Regions from separate parts of the Bacillus sp. EB V-12 genome, predicted to be linked through region 2. Evidence: riboswitches for the same ligand, from Rfam matches in the RefSeq annotation. Region 2 holds a riboswitch; the other holds the start of a gene.
The links. Region 2 has a riboswitch for S-adenosylmethionine ahead of ACZDYH_RS06690 (sugar ABC transporter substrate-binding protein). Riboswitches for the same ligand answer to the same signal wherever they lie in the genome.
Positions count from the first base shown of each region.

Region 1 (12,578 bases), on a different contig from region 2:
TGCACAAAGTATGGACCACCTAATGTTCTCCAGCTTCAAAATGTAGAAAAGCCTAAACCTAAAAAAAATGAAGTATTAGTTAAAATTCACGCAACAAGTGTATCAACTGGAGATTGTAGAATACGTGGCTTTAATAGCCCCCTCTTATTTTGGATTCCTATGCGGATCATATTAGGTTTCAGAAAACCGAGAAAACCTATACTTGGCGTAGAATTATCCGGTGAAATCGAAGACATTGGAACAGATGTAACACAATTTAAAAAAGGAGATCCAGTTTTTGCATTAACAGAACTAAACCTTGGTGGTTATGCGGAATACACATGCGTGCATGAAAGTGGATTAATAGCATTAAAACCTACCAATGTGACATATGAAGAAGCTGCCGTTATTCCTTTTGGCGGAACTTCAGCATTGCACTTCCTTAGAAAAGGACAGATAAAAAAAGGGCAACGAGTACTTATATACGGCGCCTCTGGGTCAGTAGGGACAGCTGCCGTACAACTTGCGAAATACTTCGGGGCGACTGTCACAGCCATTTGTAGTAGTTCGAATTTCGATTTAGTAACAGCTTTAGGGGCAGACAACGTAATTGATTATATGAAAGAAGATTTTACTAAGCGGGGCGAGCACTATGATATTATATTTGATGCAGTTGGAAAATATAAAAAGTCTCTTTGTACAGATGCATTAATGCCTAATGGAAAATATGTATCTGTGAACGGAATGATGGCAAAGGTCAGTAAAGAAGATATGAACCTACTAAAACAACTAGCTGAAACAGAAAAGCTAAAGCCTGTTATTGATAGAACTTACCGATTAGAAGAAATTGCTGAAGCTCATATATATGTAGAAAAAGGACATAAAAAGGGGAACGTTTCGATTACCTTAAAATAAAATATATTCTGAAAATATCATTGACAATTCTTTTTGTACGATTTACTATTAGTACCATATTCAAAACTACATACACATACTCTTATCAAGAGTGGCGGAGGGACTGGCCCGATGATGCCCGGCAACCGAGCTTATGACGTATAAGCTAAGGTGCTAATTCCTGCAAAACGAGTTTTCGTTTTGAAAGATAAGAGAGGAATCTATTTCGTCTATTCGGCACCTCTCTTATTTTGGGAGGTGCTTTTTATTTTGGAACGTATATGAAGGGGGATTTATAGATGAAAAAGGTATTATTAAGCATTATAAGCGGAGCAGTATTATTATTAGGCGCATGTAGCGTGAGTTCAAATAAAGAGGTAAAAGCATTAGACGAGAAAAAGATTACTGTCGGTGTAACAGGTGGACCACATGAACAAATTTTTGAAAAGGTAAAAGAAGTTGCAGCAAAAGATGGTCTCGAAATTGATATAAAAGTATTTAATGATTATGTAGCGCCAAACGTATCATTAGATGAAAAAAGCCTTGATGTAAATAGTTACCAAACGAAATCGTATTTAGATGTATTTAAAGCTGAACGCAATATGAAATTAGCTGAAGTATTTTCAACAGTAACATTCCCTATGGGCGTATATTCTAAAGATATAAAAGATGTAAAAGACTTGAAAGAGGGCGATGCAATTGCTGTACCAAATGACCCAACGAATGAACTTCGAGCTTTAAAATTATTTGAAAAAGCAGGGGTTTTAAAAGTTGATCCAAAGGCTACAGAAAAAGCGACTGCAAAAGATGTAATTGAAAATCCAAAAAAATTAAAGATTGTCGAATTAGAGGCATCTCAATTACCAACGCAACTAAGTGAAGTGAAAGCAGCTGCAATTAACACAAACTTTGCATTAGGTGCAAAATTAAGTCCAGCGAAAGATTCTATTTTCCGCGAAGGAAAAGATTCACCCTATGTGAACTGGGTTGTTGTTCGTACTGAAAATAAAGATGATGCCGTTGTAAATAAATTAAAGAAAGCTTATCAATCTAAAGAAGTAAAAGAGTTTATCGAGAAAAAATTTGATGGTTCAGTTTTACCATCTTGGTAGGAGCTGACGATAATGATTGAATTAAAAAACATATCCAAAGTATTTACAACAAAAAAAGGGAATGTTGAGGCTCTTAAGTCTACTTCCCTTAAAGTAGAAAAAGGCGAGGTATTTGGAATCATTGGGTATAGTGGCGCTGGTAAAAGTACATTGATTCGATGTGTAAATTTATTAGAAAAACCAACGACAGGAAATATCATTGTAAACGAACAAGACTTAACAACGTTATCGACAAAAGAACTAGCAAAAGCGAGACAAAGAATCGGAATGATCTTTCAAGGATTCAATTTACTTAAAACTGTTACCGTTTATGAAAATATCGCATTACCGTTACGGCTTGCTGGCATTCCAAAAGCAGAAATTGAAAAAAGAGTAGAAAAGTATTTACGCATTGTCGATCTTTTTAATCGAAAAGATGCGTATCCAAGCGAACTTTCTGGTGGTCAAAAACAGCGTGTTGCAATTGCTCGTGCGCTATCACATGAACCTGAAGTGTTATTAAGTGATGAAGCAACGAGCGCATTAGATCCCGAAACAACCGATTCTATCCTTGATTTGCTATTAAAGATTAACGAAGAAATCGGAATTACGATTTTACTCATTACACATGAAATGAATGTCATCCAGCGTATATGTGACCGCGTTGCTGTTATGGAACATGGATCTGTAGTCGAAAGTGGGACTGTAAAAGATATTTTCACAAACCCACAACATGTAACAACGAAGAAATTTGTAAATAGCGCATTTGCAGCGAAAATTCCAGAAGAGGTACAGAAAGAACTACAAAGTACTGGAGAAATTGTAACACTTTCATTTATTGGCACTACTTCAGGGGAACCTGCCTTAGCCGTTGCCACAAAACGTTTCCAAGTGTATCCCAATATTTTATCCGGTAATATTACGCAGTTAAAACATGAAGCATATGGGAAACTAGTCGTTCATATGCAAGGGGAACAAAATGAAATCCACCGTGCTTTATCATTTTTACAAGAGCAAGGAATCATCGTAGAAGGAGGTAGAACAGACTATGGGAAACAAGTCCTTTTTGGATGAGTGGGGTAAAGTCATATGGGAAGCTACGATCCAAACCTTTCAAATGACATCTATTTCATTACTCATCTCGATCCTTATTGCACTGCCACTTGGTGTTACACTTGTTTTAACGAGACCTGGTGGGCAGCGTGAAAATAAAATCATCTATCCTATTCTTAATACAATTATTAATATCATTCGCTCTCTTCCATTTATCATTCTATTATTCTTTATTTTACCTTTTACAAAGTTTCTAATGGGAACGTCCATTGGCGTGCAAGGTGTTATCGTACCGCTTGTCGTCTTCACAGCCCCTTATATCGCACGTTTAATGGAGACAGCTTTACTAGAAGTCGATCGCGGTGTCATTGAAGCCTACCAAGCGATGGGCGTTTCTACTATAAAAATCATTTGGCACGTCATGGTTAAAGAAGCTCGTCCCTCCCTTGTACTTGGATTAACAATCGCAACAATTGGCTTAATTGGCGCAACAGCAATGGCTGGCCTTGTAGGTGCTGGCGGGCTAGGGGATTTAGCATACCGGTTCGGACATTTACGCTACGAGCCTGAAGTAATGTATGCAACCGTCTTTATTTTAATTATCCTCGTTCAAGGATTACAGTCTTTAGGGAATGGTGTTGCACGAAGATTGAAGAAAGATTAAAAAAAGAAGGCATCTCACCAAGGTGAGATGCCTTCTTTTTTATCTTTTAAATCCACCTTCTGAATGAATAACTTGCCCAGTAATCCACTCGGCCTCTTCACTTACTAAAAATTTAATGAGTCTAGCTGCATCCCTTGGCTCACCAATTCTGCCAAAAGGAAACAGCGGCTTTAACCCTTGTTTTATCTCTTCAGTCATCCATCCTGTATCGGTTGGTCCTGGATTAATTGCATTCACTGTTATTCCTAAATGAGCTACCTCTGCTGACAACGTACTAGTAAGAGCATCAATAGCTCCCTTCGTTGTCGCATAAGCTAGTTCTCCTGCCATAGGACCTTGAAATTGCCCCGAAGTAATATTAACAATTCTACCACCATATTTCTTATCAAATCCCCGGGAAAATTGACTACTGAGCAATGTAGTCGCACGAACATTTACCATATAATGCTTATCTAATTCTTCAGCAGTCAACGTAGAGAAATCATTATTCGTAGAATATGCTGCATTATTAATTAATATATGAGGGTACCCTAATTGTTCAGTAACTTTATTTATAAGATCTTTCGGTGCATCATTCTGAGTTAAATCTAACTCCATACTTGAGACTTTAACACCGTTTTTTAGTAACTCTTCTTTTAATTGTATTTGTTCATTTTTATCAACGCCCCAAGGCATCTCTTTATCGTAAGCTGTCCAATACGTAAAAAATATATCGTATCCTGATTCAGCTAATTCTTTACAAACCGCTGCGCCTATACCATCTAGACGACTTACCCCTGTAATAACTGCTACTTTATTTTTCAATTGGTTCATCATATACTCCTCCAAGTTTAAAGGACGCATATTTTATATAAGAGATATAAACTTTCCCACAAAAAAGACAGATACATAAAATAGGCACCTATCCTTATAAAAGGGATGTACAATCCAAATATGCATTCCTTGAATGATTTACAGATAACTAAATAAACCCTCGCTTATGAGAGCAAAATTCATCTATCTAGTTTCTAATCATTACAAGTTCATCCACATATCTAGTCTTTGCCTCCTTTTGATATATCTCTATTATTAGTCTATCAAAAAAGATGAAATGTTACAAAAAATAAAACAATTACTCAAAACATATATTCGTTCACATTTCCTCCATTGTGAATTTATTCACAATGGATATATAATAAACATGTAAATACAATATTGGAGGGATTTCAATGGTTATCAATTTTTTAAGAACTGATAAACGTGCTACTTTCATATTATTACTTTTACGGCTTTACATAGGATATACATGGCTCGCTGCTGGGATAGGCAAAGTCTTCGGACAATCTTTTGACGCAAGCGGTTTTCTAAAGGGTGCTATTGCTCAAGCATCAGGTGACCATCCTGCAGTACAAAGTTGGTGGGCAGATTTTCTTCAACATTTTGTCCTTCCAAACGCAGACCTATTTAGCTTTTTAGTTCAATGGGGAGAAATTTTAGTAGGTCTAGGTTTGATTTTAGGCGGATTAACAAAAACAGCTGCATTTTTCGGAATCATAATGAATCTTTCATTTTTATTAAGTGGAACCGTTAGTGTAAACCCAAACCTGCTTATTTTGACTATGTTCATTTTAGTTGCAGGGCAGAACGCTGGACGTATTGGATTAGATGGCTATGTTTTCCCTAAACTTTTCCGTAAAAACAACCACAGAACATATAAATTAAGTAAAACTGCGTAGTAACAGTTTACTTTTAAAATATAAATAAGAAAAAGAGCCTGAATATAGGCTCTTTTTCTTATTTATCCTAATTTAAACTTTTAACGAACCACGAAAACCTCTGGCAGCATAGTAAGAGTCTGCTCCATTGTGGTACACGAAAACATGTCCAAAGCGATAATCGCAAAATAGAGCACCACCAAGCTCTCTAATATCTGAAGGTGTTTGTACCCAACTCGATGATTTCATATCAAAATCTCCAAGTTGTTGTAACTCTCGATATTGTTCTTCCGTTAATAACTCAATGCCCATAGCATTGGCAACATCAATAACGTTATTTTCTGGTTTATGTTTTTTTCTTGATTCTAACGCTTCAAGATCATAACAAAGACTTCTGCGGCCTTTAGGACTCTCCTTTGAACAATCATAGAAAGTATATTCGTCCTTTTCTTCATCATAACCAACAACATCCGGCTCACCACCAGTTACTTCCATTTCGTTAAGTGACCACATTTTTTCATTATTAGTAGTCAGCTTCGCTTCAACTTTAGCCCATTCAAGACCTTCATGGCGGTTCATGTTTTTCTCAAAACGAGCTTGCAATACTTTCAATAACTCTTCACGTTTTTCTACTAGTAAGTCATTTTTATTTCCTGTCATATTAGTCCTCCCTGATGTATGTACTGATAGTAGTTTAAGTATATATTTTATAATAAATCATCTCAATATGAAGACCGTTTCAACCCTATGTCTTGTACAAACATCCATTACAAAGTCCTAAAGCCCTCCATACTCTCCTCAAGAATATAGTGTGAAAACCACATCAAGTTCTGCTTCATAATAGCCACATGAACTCCTGGTTGGTCAGAACTATATGCCATTCCTTTAAATATAATTAATTCTGTATCAACTTCCATATCCATTAATCCTTGATATAGATCATATGCATTTGTAATTGGAATTCTTGCATCCTTTTCCCCATGTTGAATTAAGGTAGGCGTACAAGCTGATTTAATATACGTCATAGGTGATGTCTTCGTATATATCTCTGGATCATTCCATGGAGTATTTCCTAAATACATTCTAATAAAGTAAGGTATATCTGTATTTACATAATGGGTACTCCAGTTAGTGATTCCACCGCCAACTGAAATAGCTTTAAACCGACTACTAAACGTAGAACAGAAAGCTGATACATATCCACCGTTGCTCCATCCCATAACTCCTACTCTATCCTTGTCTACCATCCCTTTTTCTACTAGTTCATCCACTCCAGATATAACATCATCGTAGTCAGCAATCCCCTGTTTTCTATAGTTAGCTTTTAAAAATTCATTACCATAACCTGAACTTCCTCTGTAATTTGGTTCTAAAACGATAAAGCCTTTTTCAACAAACTGTTCAATCGGATATTTCTCATTGAAGCAGTCTGAAAATATCGGAAAAGATGCCCAAGCCGGACCGCCGTGAATTACTACTAATAAAGGATATTTTTTATTAGTGTCAAACTCTACTGGCGTTGATAAAACACCTTCTATTTCAAGACCATCGCTACTTTTCCATGAGATGATTTCCCTGTTACTTCTAAGTTTCCCTTTGAAAAAGCTATTTTCATCCGTTATTTTTTTATCGTCTAAATAGATTTCAAAGGTTTCATTTGTTATAGCCTTATTGTAGGATATATGTTTGCCATCCTTTGTTATAGAAGCATCCATTATAAAGCCATCTACTTTTTCGCTTAATATTTCCACAGTGCCATCTTCGGCTAGCAAACCAATAAGATAATTCGTTTTATTCTGCCACCTAATTAAAACCCCTTTAGCTGTCCACTGTAATGGCATAACCGTACTATCAAAATTTGTTACAGGTTGAATTACCTTTCCGGTATTTATATCATATATCTCTAACGTACTATCTTGTATATGGTTTCTATAGTAATCCTTCTCTCTTATGCTTGCTGTGTAACATATTTCACTGCCATCAGGAGAAAAGCAAACACTCCCTCCCAACAACTTATCCACATTCAGCTTTTGTAGCTCTCCAGCTTTAATATGGAGTATGTATAGATCTCCATTTATATAATCTGCCATATTTGAGCTTGGTGTCGCCATAAATACAACCTTTTTACCATCATTTGAAATATCAAATTCATGGATATGAAAATCCTTACCATCCGTTAATTGATAAACGACTCTGTTCTCGTGTTCATCTGTATCACTTTGTATCACCTTCTCTATTTCAATGTAATATAAACAATTATTCTGGTGTTCCTTACCTATATGTTGAAAATCTCCATATAGGTCCTTACGTTTCTTTATCTCCTCACATTCTTTTGACTGCGTAACATAATAAAGACCCTTGCCAGTAGGACCCCATTTGAATGTACTGACTCCTTCTTTCTCATCGGTAATTTGAACCTCTCTATAACCATCTAGTGACTTAACAAATATCTGATTTTTCCCATCACCAACTGGACTAAGATATGCGATACACCTAGCATCTGGAGACCATAATGGGTGTATACTATCTATATCACTATTTGATAATGGGTAACTCCGCTTCTTATCTTTTTCATATATCCATACATGATTCCTATATGTATTGTCTTTCCAATCAGCCGTCTTCTTAACAAATGCTACGTTTTTACCATCATCACTTATGTTTGTACTTGATACGGTTGGTAATGAAATAACCTCTTCTATACTTAAATATGTTTTTTCATTCACTTTCATCAATATACCCCCTCGAAATGTCCATAAATCTCTCGTCTCTTTTTGTCGTAATAAAGGAAATTGTTCACGAATACTTAAAATGATAACGGAAAATTCAGATAAATAAAAGTGAAGTCGATAAAGTAAAACTTTAATTTATGGAGTTCTATCCACTTACCAATTCTAGATGTTCTTTTTCGACACAAAAACACCCCTTTTAGATACAAATTTGTAAATTTATTTTAAAGCTATAACTATATGTTGGTTTGGAATAAAATTTGATAGAAATGAAGTCACAAATCTTTATTTAACAACAAAAAAATTCATTTTGAAAAAACGATTGATCAAAATAGAATTACTCTTTTTAACTAAGTATGAGATTTTTATAAAAAAATTTTAATCAAAACTCACTTAGAATCTTTACTTGAAGGAATAAAGCTTCGCATCTTTTTTGTGAACATCGTTAAACTAAGATAAATTTTGACCGTATCTGTAATTAATTGTAAAATATTATACGTAGAAAGGTATTATAAAATAAATATAGAAGGGGTATGTTTTTTAGTTTTAAAGGGGCTAAAGCACATCTATTTTATGTTTTCAAAGGGAGAATTGAAAAATCATATGAAGAATTTCAAAAAGAGTACAGGTAAAATTTTACTAGCATCCGGATTAGTAGTTTCTATGTCAGCTTGTAGTGTAACAAATTTATTTGGAGAAAAAGAAAAAACAAATGCTGAATCTGGTAAACAAGAAAGTAAAGAAACTAAGACAGAAGGAACAAATTCAACTAAGTCAGAAGGTAAATCATCTGAAACAAAGGAAAAATCAACTAACTCAAAAGAAGAAAGTAAAGATGTTAAGATGATTATGGTTTTACCTGAGGATTACCCACAACTTATGGTAGACATTGAAGAAGACTTATTAAGACGTCTAGATTACTATGATGCTTCTGTGAGGGATAATAAAAAGGGAAGTAAGTCAAATGAAGAGGTACGAGATAGTATTAAAGACTTAGATAAAGTATTTAATAAAATAGAACGTATAGATGCACCAGGAAAATACAAAGAAGATCATAAGGAAATTGTAAAAGCTGTTCAAAAGTTAAAAGAATCTTTCAAAGAAGTATCGAAGTTATTTGATTACTCTAAAACACTTAAAGATACGGATGATGCAATCATAGATAAAGCAAACAATAAATTAGATGAAGCAAAACGCATTTGGAAACCTGTATTTAATAAGTTAAAAGCGGAAGCTAAGGGTGGTTCAACAACTACTTCTACAACAAGTGGTACTAGTTCTTCTAACTCACCGAGTTTATCTAGTGGTAATACAGTTAAAACATACAGTACCCAAGATAAAACTGGTATATTCAAAGGAAAAATTGATACACCAGACGAGGATTCCGCTAAGTTTAAGAATGTACAGAACAACTATAAAGACGGTACAGAGCTTGTAGGTAATTGGGGTATTGATTACGGAGACGGAGTCAAAACTACGTTAGTCCTAAAAGCAGATAAGACATTTGAAACATATGCAAATGGTTCTTATCCAAATAAAGATAATTACTTAACAGGAACATACCAAGCAGACGTTTCTTCCCATCAGTTAACGCTAATGGTGGAAAAAGGAACTCAAAATGGTCAAGAAGTGAAATTAGAAAGACCTATTTATTCATCATATGAGGTTAAAAATTTAGATGGTAAAGCGTTACAGATTTTCCACATAGACGAACAAGTAACAATTTGTTATGTAAAACAATAAATAACTAAAAAAACTCTGTAAAATGATTTTTACAGAGTTTTTTCTTAGTTTTAATTTATTTCAAACGTATAACTATACTTATTAACCTACCAATCTCCTACTCAACAGTAACAGACTTAGCTAAGTTACGTGGCTTATCAACGTCACACTCGCGGTGAAGTGCTGCGTAGTATGAGATAAGTTGTAATGGAATAACTGCTACTAGCGGTGCTAGCGCTTCGTGTACAGCTGGTAATACGAAGCTGTCACCTTCCATTTCTAAGCCTTTCATTGAAATGATACATGGGTTAGCCCCGCGTGCTACTACTTCTTTCACGTTACCACGAATTCCAAGGTTTACGTGCTCTTGTGTAGCAAGTGCGATAACTGGTGTACCATTTTCGATTAAAGCGATTGTACCGTGTTTTAACTCTCCTCCAGCGAATCCTTCTGCTTGGATGTAAGAGATTTCTTTTAGTTTTAACGCACCTTCTAATCCTACGTAGAAGTCTACGCTACGTCCGATGAAGAAACAGTTACGCGTTGTCGCTAAAAATTGTTTTGCTAATGCGTCCATTTCTTCTTTTTGATCACAAAGTTCTATCATTGCATTTGCTACAAGTCCTAGTTCGTGTGTTAAATCGAAATCAAGAACTTCACCTTTTGCTTTAGCAATATCAGCCGCTAAAATTGAAAGTACTGCAAGCTGTGCTGTGTAAGCTTTCGTTGATGCAACTGCAATTTCTGGTCCAGCGTATAACGGAAGTGTATAATCAGCTTCACGAGAAAGCGTAGAACCAGGCACGTTTGTAATTGTTAATGCTTTATGGCCCATTTCATTTGTTTGCACAAGTACTGCACGGCTATCAGCTGTTTCACCACTTTGTGAAATGTAAATGAAGAATGGTCTTTCTGTTAATAATGGCATGTTGTAAGAGAATTCACTTGCCACGTGTACTTCAACTGGCATTTTTACAAACTTCTCGATAAATTGTTTTCCAACAAGACCTGCATGATAACTCGTTCCACATGCAATGATGTAAATACGATCGCTATCTAAAATCGCATTGCGGATGTCTTGATTTAATTCAATTTCGCCATTTTCATCTTGATACTTTTGAATTATATTGCGGATTACAAGTGGTTGCTCATCGATTTCTTTAAGCATGAAATGAGGATATGTTCCCTTTTCAATATCACTTGCGTCTAATTCCGCTGTAAACGGTGCACGTTCAATCGTTTCACCTTGTAAGTTTTTAATTGTAATACTTTCTTTCGTTACGATTACGATTTCTTTATCCATTAGCTCAATAAATTGATCTGTAACTTGTAACATCGCCATAGCGTCGCTTGCCACAACATTAAAGTTGTCACCAACACCTACTAATAGCGGGCTTTTGTTTTTAGCAACATAAATCATGTTTGGATTTTCAGCATCAAGTAATCCGATTGCATAAGAGCCATGTAAAAGAGATAGCGTATTACGGAACGCTTCTTCTACACTTAATCCTGTGCTCACTTGTTGTTCCATAAGCTGTACGATAACCTCTGTATCTGTTTCACTTACGAACGTTACATCTTGTAAATATTCCTTTTTCACTAATTCATAGTTTTCAATTACACCGTTATGAACTAATGTAAAGCGTTTTGATGTACTTTGATGCGGATGCGCGTTTACCTTACTTGGAACACCGTGTGTAGCCCAGCGTGTGTGTCCGATACCTACGCTTGCTGCTACGTTCTCATCTACGATTTCACGAAGTTTTGCGATACGGCCTTTTTCTTTGTATACAACAACACCGTTCTCTGCTTGTACTGCAATACCTGCTGAATCATATCCACGATATTCTAGCTTTTCTAAACCTTTTAATAAAATTTCCTTTGCATCTTGCTCTCCAATAAATCCTACGATTCCACACATGTTTAGTCGCCGTTACAAATGCTTACACTGCTCTGCGAACATGTAACGACATAGTCCGATACCATTTTTATTTATACTAAAAAACGGATTACATATTGCTAGCCCTGTAAGCTTGTAACGGCTTTCACCTTCCTCTCGATTGGGTTTAAGTCCGTATATACTTATACAGCTAGTTTTCATCCGTTCCTCTTCTCTCATCACACTTTCACCTTTGTCCACTAAGTCACCTTAATGATTTAAGTAAAAGTTTGCGGTTGTGATGAACAACCGGGAGTCATCCGCCGAAATCTCGATAAACCCCACCTCGTCAACTACACTATTTGTAGTTCTGGCGCTTTTATAATTTACAATATTTCCTTTGAGAAAAAGAACAAGACCATCTTATAACAAACATGGATAAACCGTCAATGAAATTTTTTTCATCGTCTATAAAACATATGAAAAAGGAGCACTTTTTGTGCTCCTTTTTCATATAAATTCAGCTAATTATTCAGCGCCAACTTCGGCTTTCACAACTTCTACAATGCGATGTACATATGCATCACAAACTTCTTGTGTTGGTGCTTCTGCCATTACACGAATAAGTGGCTCTGTTCCAGATGGACGAACAAGAATACGGCCATCACCGTTCATTTCTTCCTCTACAACACGAATAATTTCTTTAATTTTTTCATTTTCTAATGCTAATTTTTTATCTGTTACACGAACGTTTACTAACAATTGTGGGAATTTCGTCATTTCTCCTGCAAGCTCAGATAATGGCTTTTTCGTCATTTTCATGATGTTTACAAGTTGAAGTGCACTTAACATTCCATCACCAGTTGTAATGTA
Region 1 is NZ_JBUXJL010000014.1:6,078-18,655, reverse strand. Features, by position in the region: gene ACZDYH_RS26630 (NAD(P)-dependent alcohol dehydrogenase) at 1-894, shown strand, start outside; SAM riboswitch class I at 974-1,088, shown strand; gene ACZDYH_RS26625 (MetQ/NlpA family ABC transporter substrate-binding protein) at 1,173-1,985, shown strand; gene ACZDYH_RS26620 (methionine ABC transporter ATP-binding protein) at 1,998-3,038, shown strand; gene ACZDYH_RS26615 (methionine ABC transporter permease) at 3,013-3,681, shown strand; gene ACZDYH_RS26610 (SDR family oxidoreductase) at 3,721-4,497, opposite strand; gene ACZDYH_RS26605 (DoxX family membrane protein) at 4,890-5,396, shown strand; gene ACZDYH_RS26600 (DUF4256 domain-containing protein) at 5,469-6,035, opposite strand; gene ACZDYH_RS26595 (S9 family peptidase) at 6,143-8,107, opposite strand; gene ACZDYH_RS26590 (DUF3994 domain-containing protein) at 8,696-9,847, shown strand; gene glmS (glutamine--fructose-6-phosphate transaminase (isomerizing)) at 9,945-11,747, opposite strand; gene ACZDYH_RS26580 (hypothetical protein) at 11,760-11,945, opposite strand; gene glmM (phosphoglucosamine mutase) at 12,234-12,578, opposite strand, start outside.
Region 1: it holds a riboswitch for S-adenosylmethionine, as region 2 does, so the genes downstream of both, ACZDYH_RS26625 (MetQ/NlpA family ABC transporter substrate-binding protein) here and ACZDYH_RS06690 (sugar ABC transporter substrate-binding protein) in region 2, are expected to answer to the same signal.

Region 2 (12,578 bases):
ATACTGAATGAACGAGATCTTCAGGAACTACATGTGACACATATAGATCCAGCAAATAAGTATTATTATAAATTTATTCTTGTTGCAATTGTTTCTGGTATTTCTGCGGTTTTATTTTGGATTTATAAAAAAGAAAGAGAGATTTCATTAAAAAAAGCAGTAGGTGCTTCTAATATATCTATTTACTGCGAACTATATATTCAAATTTTGTTTATTTCTCTAGCAGCGATGTTCTTAGTTTTTATTACGTTAGAAATATTTTCGGGAACAATTCATACTTACTTTCAGACATACTTAGTAAAACCGTTAACACTATATGTATTGATATGCAATGTTGTTTTTATAATTTTTCTTACAATTTTTGTTACTGTAATTCCAATCAAGCACATTATAAATATATATCCCGGAAAACATTTAAGAACGTAGGAGGTCTTCATGTTTTTTATATTTGATTCTATACGGTCTGTGAAAAAACGGTTGTTACCAAGTTTGATTATAGTAATTTCTTTAATTATTGCATTTTCTTCAGCAATAGAATTTGTTAGTAATCTTTCGGGATATCGAAAAATGATGACGGTAGCAAATAATTTATCGACTCATAAAAATTTCTATGAACTTTATGCGACGCAAGATATAACATTGTTTAGCGAAGAAAAAGCAAAAAGTGATTATCAACATTTCATGCAAGGGTTATCTAATACGATACCAATAACAAATAAAACAAATTATTTGTTCCGTAACTATTCACTTAGTTTAAAAAAAGAAAATGGAACGATAAAGACTCTTATTGTTGATAAAGATATTAATAAGTACTTTCATATACGAATTTCACAAGGAAGATATTTTGAGGAATCGGAATTTCATAAATCAGTATTTGATATTAGACCTGTTATATTAGGGGCTAATTATATAGAAAAGGTATCTATTGGTGATGTTATACCATCTGGAAAAATGAAGCTAAAAGTAATTGGCTTTTTAGAAAAAAATTCACCATTTACATATCCTCGAAGTGGTGAAATATCGGATAATCGTATTACATTATTAGATGACATGGCGATTTTACCAATTGGAACAGAAGAAATAGAGTTCTATAGTGTAGAACTTTTATACAATGGGTTAATTATAGAAACAAAGGAGAAGATAAATATAAATGAATTTCAAAAGAAAGTATTAAAGGTAACGGAAGGTAAGGGTTATTCGTATTATGTTACAAATCCGAATAAATTGTTAGAAAATGAAAAACAAGGTATTGATAATATGTCATACCCCTTATTATTAAGCGGTACAGTCTTATTTTTTTCATTTCTATCTATTGTATTGACATCAATGGCAGCACTTTATATGGAGCGTAAAAATATTTCTATTAAATCAGCGTTAGGTGCAAGCACTTTTCAAATATGTCTTCCATTTATTATTGAGTATATGTTGCTATTCGTTTTAGCGATATGTATAGGAATAATGTATTTTCAATGGGAGAATAGTGGAGTAATTGAAATTCAGAAAGGGCTAGAAAATAGTATAGTATCTTTCTTTGGAACGTTAAAAGTCTCTATAGAATCATTGGTTGTTATAGGTGCTTTATCACTTGTAATGATCCTCGTTATATATGCAATCATTTATTTCAATGTACTAAAAATAAAAAATACATATATGAAAGAGGTGTTATAGATGATTCGGCTCGCAAATGTGGCTAAGGGCTTTGGAAAGAATAATTTTAGTGCTTTAAAAGATATTAATCTTACAATAGAAAAAGGCGAAATGATAGCCATTATGGGCCCCTCTGGTTCGGGGAAGTCTACTCTCCTTAACATTATTGGCTTAATAGATAGCCCCTCTGCTGGAAAGTATTTTTTAGATGGAATGGATACGAGTACATTAAAGCAAAACTATCATAAGTATAGAAACACGGAAGTTGGATTTGTGTTTCAGAACTTTTCGCTACTCGATGATTATACGATTATTGAAAATGTAATGCTTCCACTTATATATAGAAGAATTTCTCATAAGAAACGTATGCAAATATCAAAAGAAATGCTGAAAATGGTAGGGCTTGAGAGGCATATTAACAAATATCCTTACGAGTTATCAGGAGGAGAACAGCAAAGAACAGCAATAGCAAGGGCTTTAGCACAAGATACAAAAATTATACTTGCTGATGAACCGACTGGTGCTCTTGATCAAGAAAATGGGGAAAAAATTATGAGTATTTTACAAGAGATTAATAAAGAAGGAAAAACAGTGCTAGTTGTTACACATGATCAAAAGGTAGCTGCATATTGTCAGAGGACGATACGGTTACTTGATGGTTGTGTGGTATAATATGGATAATGGTATATGAAGAGGTGATACATATGGAAAATGTATATAAAGGACTTAGGCATACCGGATTTACTGCAATGCTTATTTTTGGAGGGGTATATCTACTTCGCTGGCTCATACATGATGAGATGCTACTGGATCAGCTTATTGGATTTAGTGTAGGAATGGTAATGGTTGTTTCGTCAGTTTTCATTCAAAAGTATAGTAAAGAATTACAGATGAATGAGAAATATTAATAATTTTTAACTGCTGTTATCTTTTTCATAGTTTAGTAATCGTGGAGGCTTTCGTGTGATTGTTGCAAAGGGAAAAGAGAGCATCGATTCGATGCTCTCTTTTTATTTACGCTTCTTTTTAATAAATGAAAAGGCTAAAGCTGTAATTAAAATGCTGCCTTTAATAATATCTTGTGCATAATAAGGAACGTTCATCATTGTGAGTCCATTTAATATAATTCCAATTAATACCGAGCCGAGGAATGTTCCGACTATATTTGGTTTCTTGGCACCGAACATTGCGTAACCGATATAGGCAGCTGCGACTGCATCCATTAATAATGGAGCACCAGCTGAAACTTGTCCTGTTCCAACGCGGCTGCATAGAATAATGCCGCCAATAGAAGCTAGTAAACCACTAATCATATAAGCATATACACGGTAACGATCAGTAGGAATACCGGCTAATCTAGCAGCTTCTCGATTACCACCAGTCATATAAAAGAAACGACCGTACGTTGTTTTTTCTAAAAATAGATGTGCAATTAAAACGACAGTAAGCATGATAATGACAGGGACTGGAATTCCTAAGACGGAACCTTGACCGATAAATAAAAAGGATGGAATAAAATGTCCTGTTGCACCGGACATTCCTTCATAAATTGAGGATCCTTTTGAAAATGTTAAGTGTAGTCCATTAACGATATACATGATACTTAATGTAGCTAGTAAATCGGGTAGTTTAATTCGGATAACGAGTAGTGCATTTAATAATCCAACTAATAATCCGCAAAGAATAGGAACAAGGAGTGTAACTAATAGTTCTTGTCGATATAAAACGAGACAAGAAGCAGCTGCAATTGTTGCTAAACTAGCGGTAGAGCCGACTGATAAATCAAACCCATCTACAATCAATGTAAAGGTAACGCCGATTGCAAGTAACGTTACGATGGAGATAGAGCGTAAAATATCACTAATATTGTTATATGTTAAAAAAGAATCATTGACGATAGAGAAAAAAATTGTAACACCTATAATAATAGCAATTGTACTAAATTGATAAAAAAGATGAGTAGGTAAATATAGTTTCTTAGTTTTCGTTTTATGAACGAGATTCAATGGAATAGCTCCCTTCAGATAAATGTAAAAGCTGTTCAGGAGATAGTTCGCTTGGTAAGTATTCACCTACAAATTCTCCGTTTGCCAGTATAAGAATGCGATCAGCGATATGCAACGCTTCATCTTGTTCTCCTGTGAAATAAATTACGGAACTTCCGTTTTCTGTAATGTTGCGAATGAATTGAAAAATGTCTTGTTTCGCAGCGATGTCTACACCTTTAGTTGGCTCGTCTAAAAGAAATAGATTAGGTTTGAATCCACTCCACTTTGCAATTGAGATTTTTTGTTGGTTTCCACCACTAAGTGAATGAATAAAGGCTTTTGGGTCATTTGGCGAAATGCTGAAAGAAGAAATTGTCGTGGTGGCATTATTTAATTCGGTTTGTTTTCTTCGCCAACCTGATTGGTGTAAATTTGTGTGACCTATAATATTTTCTGTAAGAAACACGCCTTGTTTTCTTCTTTCTTCGGGTACAAGTGCAATTTTCGCTTTAATTGCATCTCGCGGTGTTTTGATTTTTATTGTTTGACCATCTATTTCAGCGTGATAAGTATGACGAGCACCAAATAAGGTTTCAGCAAGTGTTGTTTTGCCGCTTCCAATTAATCCATATATAACAACAGTTTCTCCTTTTCGTATTGTAAGAGAAAGGGGAGAATGATCTTCGCGTAATTGAAGCTCTTGTACTTTAAATAATTCTTCGCTCCCGCGTTTTGGTGCTGTATTAATAGGGAGTGTAAGTTGTTTTCCAGTCATTGCTTCCACAATTTGCTGATCTGTAATCGTTGTAATGGTTTCAGAAAGGGCAACTTGACCGTTATGTAATACAGTTACATCATCCGCGAAATTTCGAATCTCTGATAAACGATGAGAAACTAGAAGGATGCCAATACCTTTTGCTGTTAAATCTTTTAATAGTTTCCCAAAGGTTTCAACCTCTTTTGGTCCAAGAGAAGAAGTAGGTTCATCTAATAAAAGATAATTTGTATTGTTAGATAAAGCTCTTGCGATAAGGAGTAATTGTTTTTCATGTAATGAGCAGTTTGAAACATCTTCCGAAACATTTAAATTTACCTGTACAGTTTGCAAATGTTGTTTAGCAAGTGCGACTAGTTTGGACTTTGAAAATAGTATTTTATTTTGCATTGCTAAATGATCGATTAGTACATTTTCTAATACAGATAATCCGGGAATAAGTCCGTGATCTACTTCTTGTGTTACGAAAGAAATGCCATGCTTTTTTGCATCGCGCGGTGAAGTAAAGGAAACAGACTGAGTATCAATTTTTATATCGCCAACAACTGGTTGAATTTCACCAGTTGCTATTTTTAGTAAAGTACTTTTTCCCGCACCGTTCATGCCTAGTAAAGCGTGTACTTTTCCTTTTTGAATATGAATAGAAACATCTTCTAGAACAGGTGTAGCGACATGATAAGAATGTGTAATGTTTTGAAGAGAGAACGTCATCATTTTTTCTCCTTCTCTAATTTTTTCATCCAAGGGGAATATGCATCTTTTGAGTCTCCCCAACCGTTTATATATTTTGATAACTGATCCATTGTTATATTTTCTTTTGGTAAATTATTTTTCTTTACTAAATAAGGTTCTAGTGAATAAATATCTGGCGTTTGTTCACCAGCAATTTTTTTGTATAAAAATCGTACTTGAACCTTACCTACTTCAGCTGGATCAGTTGCAGCTGTAGCAGTCCAAGGTGAGTTTTCTTTTTGCATGAGTTGTAAATCCTCATTACTTAAGTCAATGCCATATACTTTTATATCTGTACGACCAGCTTGTTCAAGTGCTTTAACAGCCCATTTAGCAAACTCATCCCACGAAGCGAAAATAGCTTGTAAATCGCCTTTTTTCGGATATTTCTTTAGTAAAGCTTCTACTTGTGTTTGTGTATCGAGCGGTGTGTTATTACTAGCAGTACCGAATCTTGCAACTTCTTTTATATTTGGATACCGTTTATAAAAAGCATCAATGATAACATTGCGACGTTCCATTGGAGCAAAACCGCCGACCCATACAACTGCGATATTTCCTTGTCCATTCAAATCTTCCGCTAACGTTTTTAATGATTTCCATGCAAGACTATAGTCATCTTGATCAATAATTGTCACACCTGGCAAGCGTAGATCGTTATCGAACGCAACTACGGGAATGTTCGCCTGTAACGCTTTTTCTACTCCAGGTTTTAGTGCTTCAGAACGGCCATGATCAATTAAAATACCATCCACTTTTGAATTAATAGCAGTATCTAAATTTGCAGCCATTTTTGCTAAATCGTTATCAGAATTGTAGACTTGTACACTGCCGCCAAATAGCTCAACTTGTTTTTTGACACCCTCAATATATTGAGAGGAAAAAGTTCCAATGGACATTTGCATAATTAATGCTATTTTTAATGGCTTCTTCATTTGGCTTGGAATTTCTGTTTGTAATTGATTTTCTACCGTTGTAGTCGCCTTTCTCACAGTTTGTTGCTTTTGTGAAGAGATAGCATCTTGTTCATTTGTACAAGCTGCTAATGTAAATAAGAGAAAAATAAGTACGATGGAACATAATTTTTTCATAAAAAAATCCCTCCTAAACTAAGAAGAGAGAGGAGGGAGTGAAAATAAAAAACGCCTTTTCATATAGAAAAGACGCCTTATCATATTACTCTTATCTTTCAACACAATGTGTTGTAAGAATTAGCACCGTGCCCATAAATGGGTCGGTTGCCGGGCTTCGTAGGGCTCATCCCTCCACCTGCTCTTGATAAGACATCGAATATTTAACTATTTTGAATTATTCCACAAACGAATGGTGTTGTCAAACAGTATTTATAAAAAAATCCCTCAGGAAGAGGGATTTTAATGTGGTAAGAATATCAATTGATAAGCAAACAAAATTCCAAATACATATACAAGTGGGTGAACAGCACGGAATTTACCTTTTGCCACTTTCATAAGTGGATATGAAATAAATCCAAGTGCGATACCTGTTGCGATACTTGATGTAAGTGGCATGCTTAAGATTACTAAAAATGCTGGGAATGCTTCATCAAATGCGTCCCAATCGATGTGGCGAACTGAACCCATCATAAGACTACCAACGATAATTAATGATGGAGCAGTAATAGCTGATACACCAGAAACGGCACTTACTAATGGTCCGAAGAATGCTGCTAGTGCGAATAGAACCGCTACTGTAACAGTTGTTAAACCAGTACGACCACCAGCTGCAACACCAGCAGATGATTCAATGTAAGCTGTTGATGGTGTCGTTCCGAACATAGAACCAATAGTTGCTGAGAATGAGTCAGATAGAAGAGCTCGTCCTGCTTTTGGAAGCTTTCCGTCTTTCATAAATCCACCTTGTTGTGCAACGCCAAGTAATGTACCTGTTGTATCGAATAGTGTAACAAGGAAGAATGAGAATACAACGCCGTATAATCCGTAGTTAATTACGTCAGATACAGCTGTAATTGGATTTGAAACGATAATTCCTTCTGGTAAACCAGGCATTGATGTAACACCGTTTGAGAATGATAATTGTCCCGTGAAAAAAGCGATAATACCAGTTAATAGCATCCCGATAAATAGTGCGCCATTTACATTTAAAGACATAAGGACAATTGTAATTCCAAGTCCAGCTAATGCTAGTAGTACTGGAGCAGAGTGAAGATCACCAAGTCCAACTAAGTTTGCATCATTTTTTGTAACGATACCTGTTAAACGTAAACCGATAAAGGCGATAAATAGCCCGATACCAGCAGTAATTGCATGTTTTAAGTTTTCAGGAATTGCTTCCATTAATTTTGTACGGAAAGATGTAAATGATAGCAAAATTAAAATCATACCTGCTACGAATACAGCAGAGAATGCAATTGCGAAAGTCATGCCTTCATGCGCTTTTACAACAGAGTAAGAGAAGTAAGCATTTAATCCCATACCTGGCGCGATTGCGATTGGTAAGTTTGTAAAGATTGCCATAAATAATGTTCCGACAACAGCAGCAATAATTGTTGCTGTAAATGCTTGTTCAAATGGAACACCTGCATCTCCAAGGATAACAGGGTTTACGACAATGATATATGCCATTGTTAAGAAGGTAATAATACCTGCCATAATTTCAGTTTTAATAGAAGTTTTATGTTTTGAAAGGTTAAACATATAAACATCCTTTCTGTTTACGAATAATTTTCACAACAGTTATATATAATATTCGTTTTTTATCTATTTTGCAATAGTTTTGCATAAAAAGTTTATAACAATTCATATTTTGTGTCTTAAATTCGAATATTAATCGTAAACCGATGTGTGAATTTCAGCTTTTTATTGTGCACATGCTAAGGAAAAGGAGTTGAAAGCAGCTATGCCACAGCAAAAAAACTTTATAACAATGCCTGCGCAACATCAAAATAAGCAGCCTGGTATTGAATCATTAATGAGCCCCCTTCCGCAGTTTGAAGATCCAAATTATAAAGGAAGTGAAAAGTTAAAAGGAAAGAATGTATTAATTACGGGAGGAGATAGCGGAATTGGACGAGCAGTTTCCATCGCTTTTGCAAAAGAGGGAGCAAATGTTGCGATTGCTTACTTAGATGAGGAAGAAGATGCAAATGAGACGAAACAACGTGTTGAAAAAGAAGGTGTAAAGTGTGTATTGTTGCCGGGGGATTTGAGTAATGAACAGCATTGTAAAGATATTGTGGAAGAGACCGCCCGGCAGTTAGGTAGTTTAAATATTTTAGTGAATAACGTTGCACAGCAATATCCGCAGCAAGGGCTAGAGTATATTACAGCAGAACAGCTAGAAAAAACATTTCGTATTAATATTTTTTCTTATTTTCACGTTACGAAAGCAGCCCTTTCTCATTTGAAGAAAGGGGATGTCATTATAAATACGGCATCTATCGTTGCATATGAAGGAAATGAAACGTTAATTGATTATTCCGCAACGAAAGGAGCAATCGTAGCTTTTACAAGATCACTTTCTCAATCGTTAGTGCAAAAAGGGATTCGGGTAAATGGTGTTGCACCAGGCCCGATTTGGACACCGCTTATTCCATCGAGCTTTGATGAGAAGAAAGTCTCTCAGTTTGGGAGCAATGTTCCGATGCAAAGACCTGGTCAACCATATGAATTAGCGCCGGCATACGTATACTTGGCATCTGGTGATTCATCCTATGTTACTGGGCAAATGATACATGTAAATGGGGGCGTTATTGTAAATGGATAGTTTTCATTTATAAGAGCAAAGTAATGTTAATTCCACTTATTATAGGGAGCGCTAGGGGGGATATAGCTGAAAAAGTTATGTTTCATCATACTATTATTTTTCATCCTACCGGTTAGTGCTTTTGCTAATACAGATCATTTAATATTAGTAAATCTTACGACGAACCAGTTGTCTTTTTTTGAAAATGGAAATTACAAAAAAACATTTCCAGTAACGACTGGAAGAGATCGTACACCTACGCCTGAAGGTAATTTTTGTATTATAACTAAATTTAAAAATAAAGAATACCATCGAAAAAAAATACCTGGGGGTGCACCGAATAACCCTCTTGGTACGAGGTGGCTTGGACTAGATAAGAATGAATATGCAATTCACGGGACGAACCGGGAATGGACGATTGGAAGTAGGGAATCAAATGGCTGTATTCGTATGCATGACAGGGATATACAATGGTTATATGACCGAGTACAATTACAAACAAAAGTAATCATTTCTCGTTTTCATACGAGCCCCGAATATGAAGCGAATAAACTTGGTTATCGCGTTGTGAGCTGGAATGGTCGAAAAATAGAAAAAGAACAAATTGGAGTACTTACGTTAGTAGACCGCGCGGATATATATTGGCAAGAACCAAATGGACAGTTAACGAAAGTGAAAACGGTATTGCCAAATGAAAGATATCCAGTGTACTCAAAACGAAAAGATGGAATATATTATATAGGAAACAATTCGTATATTATAGATGAAACAGGAGAGAAAGTTCGTTACGAGCAAATTCCTTCTTCGATTTTAAGTAATATATATAAACGGAAATACAATGTTCCGTAATGGCTACCGTATTATAGACGGTAGCTTATTTATACTTGGAGTTTAACTGCAACTATTGTATTTTGCTGAATATAATACAGTACAGATAGGGGGCGGTTATATTATGAAAAGTGAATTTGCGTTTAAAGTTTTCTTAGTAACGACCTGTTTATTTATCGTGTATTTATATGCGTTTCTCGTCTTTTCTTTTTATGTTCCATATGTTGATTTAATATTGTTCTTCGGATTTATTTGGGCGTTTGTGAAAGCGAGGGAAGGAGAGAAGAGTATATATCGGCGCATTACCTTATGCGGGACGGCCGTTCTCGTTATTTTGTACTTTTTTATTATGCATGATTTTTGGAGAGGAATGTAAAAAAAGCATACGATTAATCGTATGCTTTTATATCTGTTAATGATGGAAGAGAGGCAATTGCACCGTAATTTGTACATGTGATAGCGCCTACTTTATTGGCAAAGGAGATAAATGCTGTTAAGTCTTTGAAATGATACGAAAGTGTATGTTCACTTTGGGCAATCTGATATAACATTGCTCCAACGAAAGCATCACCAGCACCAGTTGTATCGACTTGTTGAATGGAAATAGAAGAGACAATAGTTTGACCTTCATTTGTCGCAAGAAGGGTACCGTCTTTTCCAAGTGTAATAGCTACTACTTTTGCGCCATAATTTAATAATTTGAGTGCAGCTTGTTGTAAATCACTCTCTTTAGAGAGCATAGTAGCTTCCTCTTGACTTACTTTTACGAAGTGTGCATGTTTTATAAAGGTTAGACAATCTTGAGAGAATTGTTCTGTATTTGTAATGAGTGCACTTCGATAATTTGGATCAAAAGAAATAAAATGGCCTTTATCTTTCGCATATTGTAACAACTGAAAATACGTTTCTTTTAATGGGCTTGATAGTAAAGCTGTCGCTGAACCGAAATGTATTAAATCATTCGTTTGTATTTTTGATAAATCAATGCTATTGAATTGATATTCACCATCTGCACCACGCATAAAAGTAAAATCACGTTCGCCATCTTGATCGATGGATACGAATGCAAGTGTTGTTTGTTTATCTTTTATGAGCATGGATGTATCGACTTGCGCACGCTGTAAAGTTTGTTCAAGAAACTCACCAAATGGGTCGTTTCCTACTTGCCCCATAAATGTAGCGTGTCCACCTAATTTTGTAATCGCAGCAGCAACGTTAGCGGGTGCTCCACCAGCTTTTTTTTCGAAATCTGAACCGTTTACTAAAGAAACGTTAGTATTTCGGCACACAAAATCAATTAATAGTTCACCTATACAAAAGACATTTCTCATACAATCCCTCTTTTCAGCTTATATTGTGTGATGGTAAAGCTTAGTTTTGCATCTGAAAAGATTGCGATATGATGTTTCATGTCTTTTTGGGGAAAAACTCGGGACGTAAAGACTGTTGAACCATCGTATAAGAAAATTTCCACGATGCTTTTATCTACAAATATTTGTAGTTCTATCGTATCTTGAATATTGATTTTTTTACAGCGTTCAAATCCATATTCTCCGCCAAATTGATGGTAGAAGTTGCCTCTGTCTATAGAAATAGTACCTTGTTCCCGATTAAATGTAATGGGGAAACATTCTTCCTCATTGTGGAAGAGAGAAAGACCAAAACGCTTTGCATCTTCTGTTTTAAGTGTAACAATTAATTCATAGGAGTCTTCATCATCAAGCGTTGATAATACATTTAATCCAGCTGTTATATCTCCTGAAATGTCTTTTTTTGTTGTTCGTAGTTTTGTTAATTCTGAAACTGGTTTTTGTTTTAAGATGTTATCTTCTAATGTTAATTCACGTGGAAGTGTTAGGCAATGAGCCCACATATAATCATCAGAAGGATATGTGATTTCACTTGATCCTGCCCAAGCAAACAATAGGCGACGACTAGTAGAGTCTTCTAAAGTTTGAGGGGCATAAAAATCGAATCCTTTATCAGCTTCGTAATAGGAATCAACATGGAAATATAAATTTTTAATATCGAAATGGCCTATAGCATAAACGACATTGTATACATTGTGAAAGTTTTCTCCGTCTTTTTCAATTCCTTGCGGTGAAAAGAGAAGTACATCTTTCCCTGATAATTGGAAGTAATCGGGGCATTCCCACATAAATCCGAATTCTTTTAAGTTTGTTGTAATTTCGCCTTGGAAATGCCAATTGTATAGGTCTTGTGATTTGTATAGTAATAGAGTTCCTGTTTTATTTTCACGTTGGGCACCGAGTAACATATAGTACATATCATTATGTTTCCAGACTTTTGGATCACGTACATGTTTTGTATATCCGTCAGGAATTATATCAATAACAGGATTATTACTATATTTCGTCATCGTATATTGTGAATCCATTGTTGCCATACATTGTTTTGCATCACGGGAATCATCAGGCTTTTTTATATTCCCTGTATAAAGTAGATGAAGAAGGCCATCTTTTACGATAGCACTACCAGAATATGCACCGTGTGATTCATAGCTTTCAGTAGGGATGATGGCTACAGGCATACGCTCCCAGTTAATAAGGTCTTTTGACCTCACATGCCCCCAATGCTTCATTCCATGAATGGGACCAAATGGATACCACTGATAAAAAACGTGATATTCATCATTGTAGTATGATACACCGTTAGGATCATTCATTAATCCAAATGGTGGGTGGATATGATAAATTGGTTTCCATGAATCTTGGTTTGCAATTTCATATAAAGAATGTAATTCGTCTTTATTAGATTGCAGTATTGTTTTATATTTTGACATAGGTTTTCACCCCGTTATTATTTACTTTCTTTATATAAAATGAATGTGGCAACAAAAGCAGTGATAACTGCAATAGCGAAAC
Region 2 is NZ_JBUXJL010000002.1:23,968-36,545, forward strand. Features, by position in the region: gene ACZDYH_RS06660 (ABC transporter permease) at 1-426, shown strand, start outside; gene ACZDYH_RS06665 (ABC transporter permease) at 436-1,668, shown strand; gene ACZDYH_RS06670 (ABC transporter ATP-binding protein) at 1,669-2,319, shown strand; gene ACZDYH_RS06675 (hypothetical protein) at 2,328-2,555, shown strand; gene ACZDYH_RS06680 (ABC transporter permease) at 2,658-3,653, opposite strand; gene ACZDYH_RS06685 (sugar ABC transporter ATP-binding protein) at 3,637-5,124, opposite strand; gene ACZDYH_RS06690 (sugar ABC transporter substrate-binding protein) at 5,121-6,233, opposite strand; SAM riboswitch class I at 6,322-6,427, opposite strand; gene ACZDYH_RS06695 (NCS2 family permease) at 6,516-7,817, opposite strand; gene ACZDYH_RS06700 (SDR family oxidoreductase) at 8,020-8,886, shown strand; gene ACZDYH_RS06705 (L,D-transpeptidase) at 8,953-9,714, shown strand; gene ACZDYH_RS06710 (hypothetical protein) at 9,818-10,069, shown strand; gene ACZDYH_RS06715 (carbohydrate kinase family protein) at 10,083-11,024, opposite strand; gene scrB (beta-fructofuranosidase) at 11,021-12,496, opposite strand; gene ACZDYH_RS06725 (sucrose-specific PTS transporter subunit IIBC) at 12,514-12,578, opposite strand, start outside.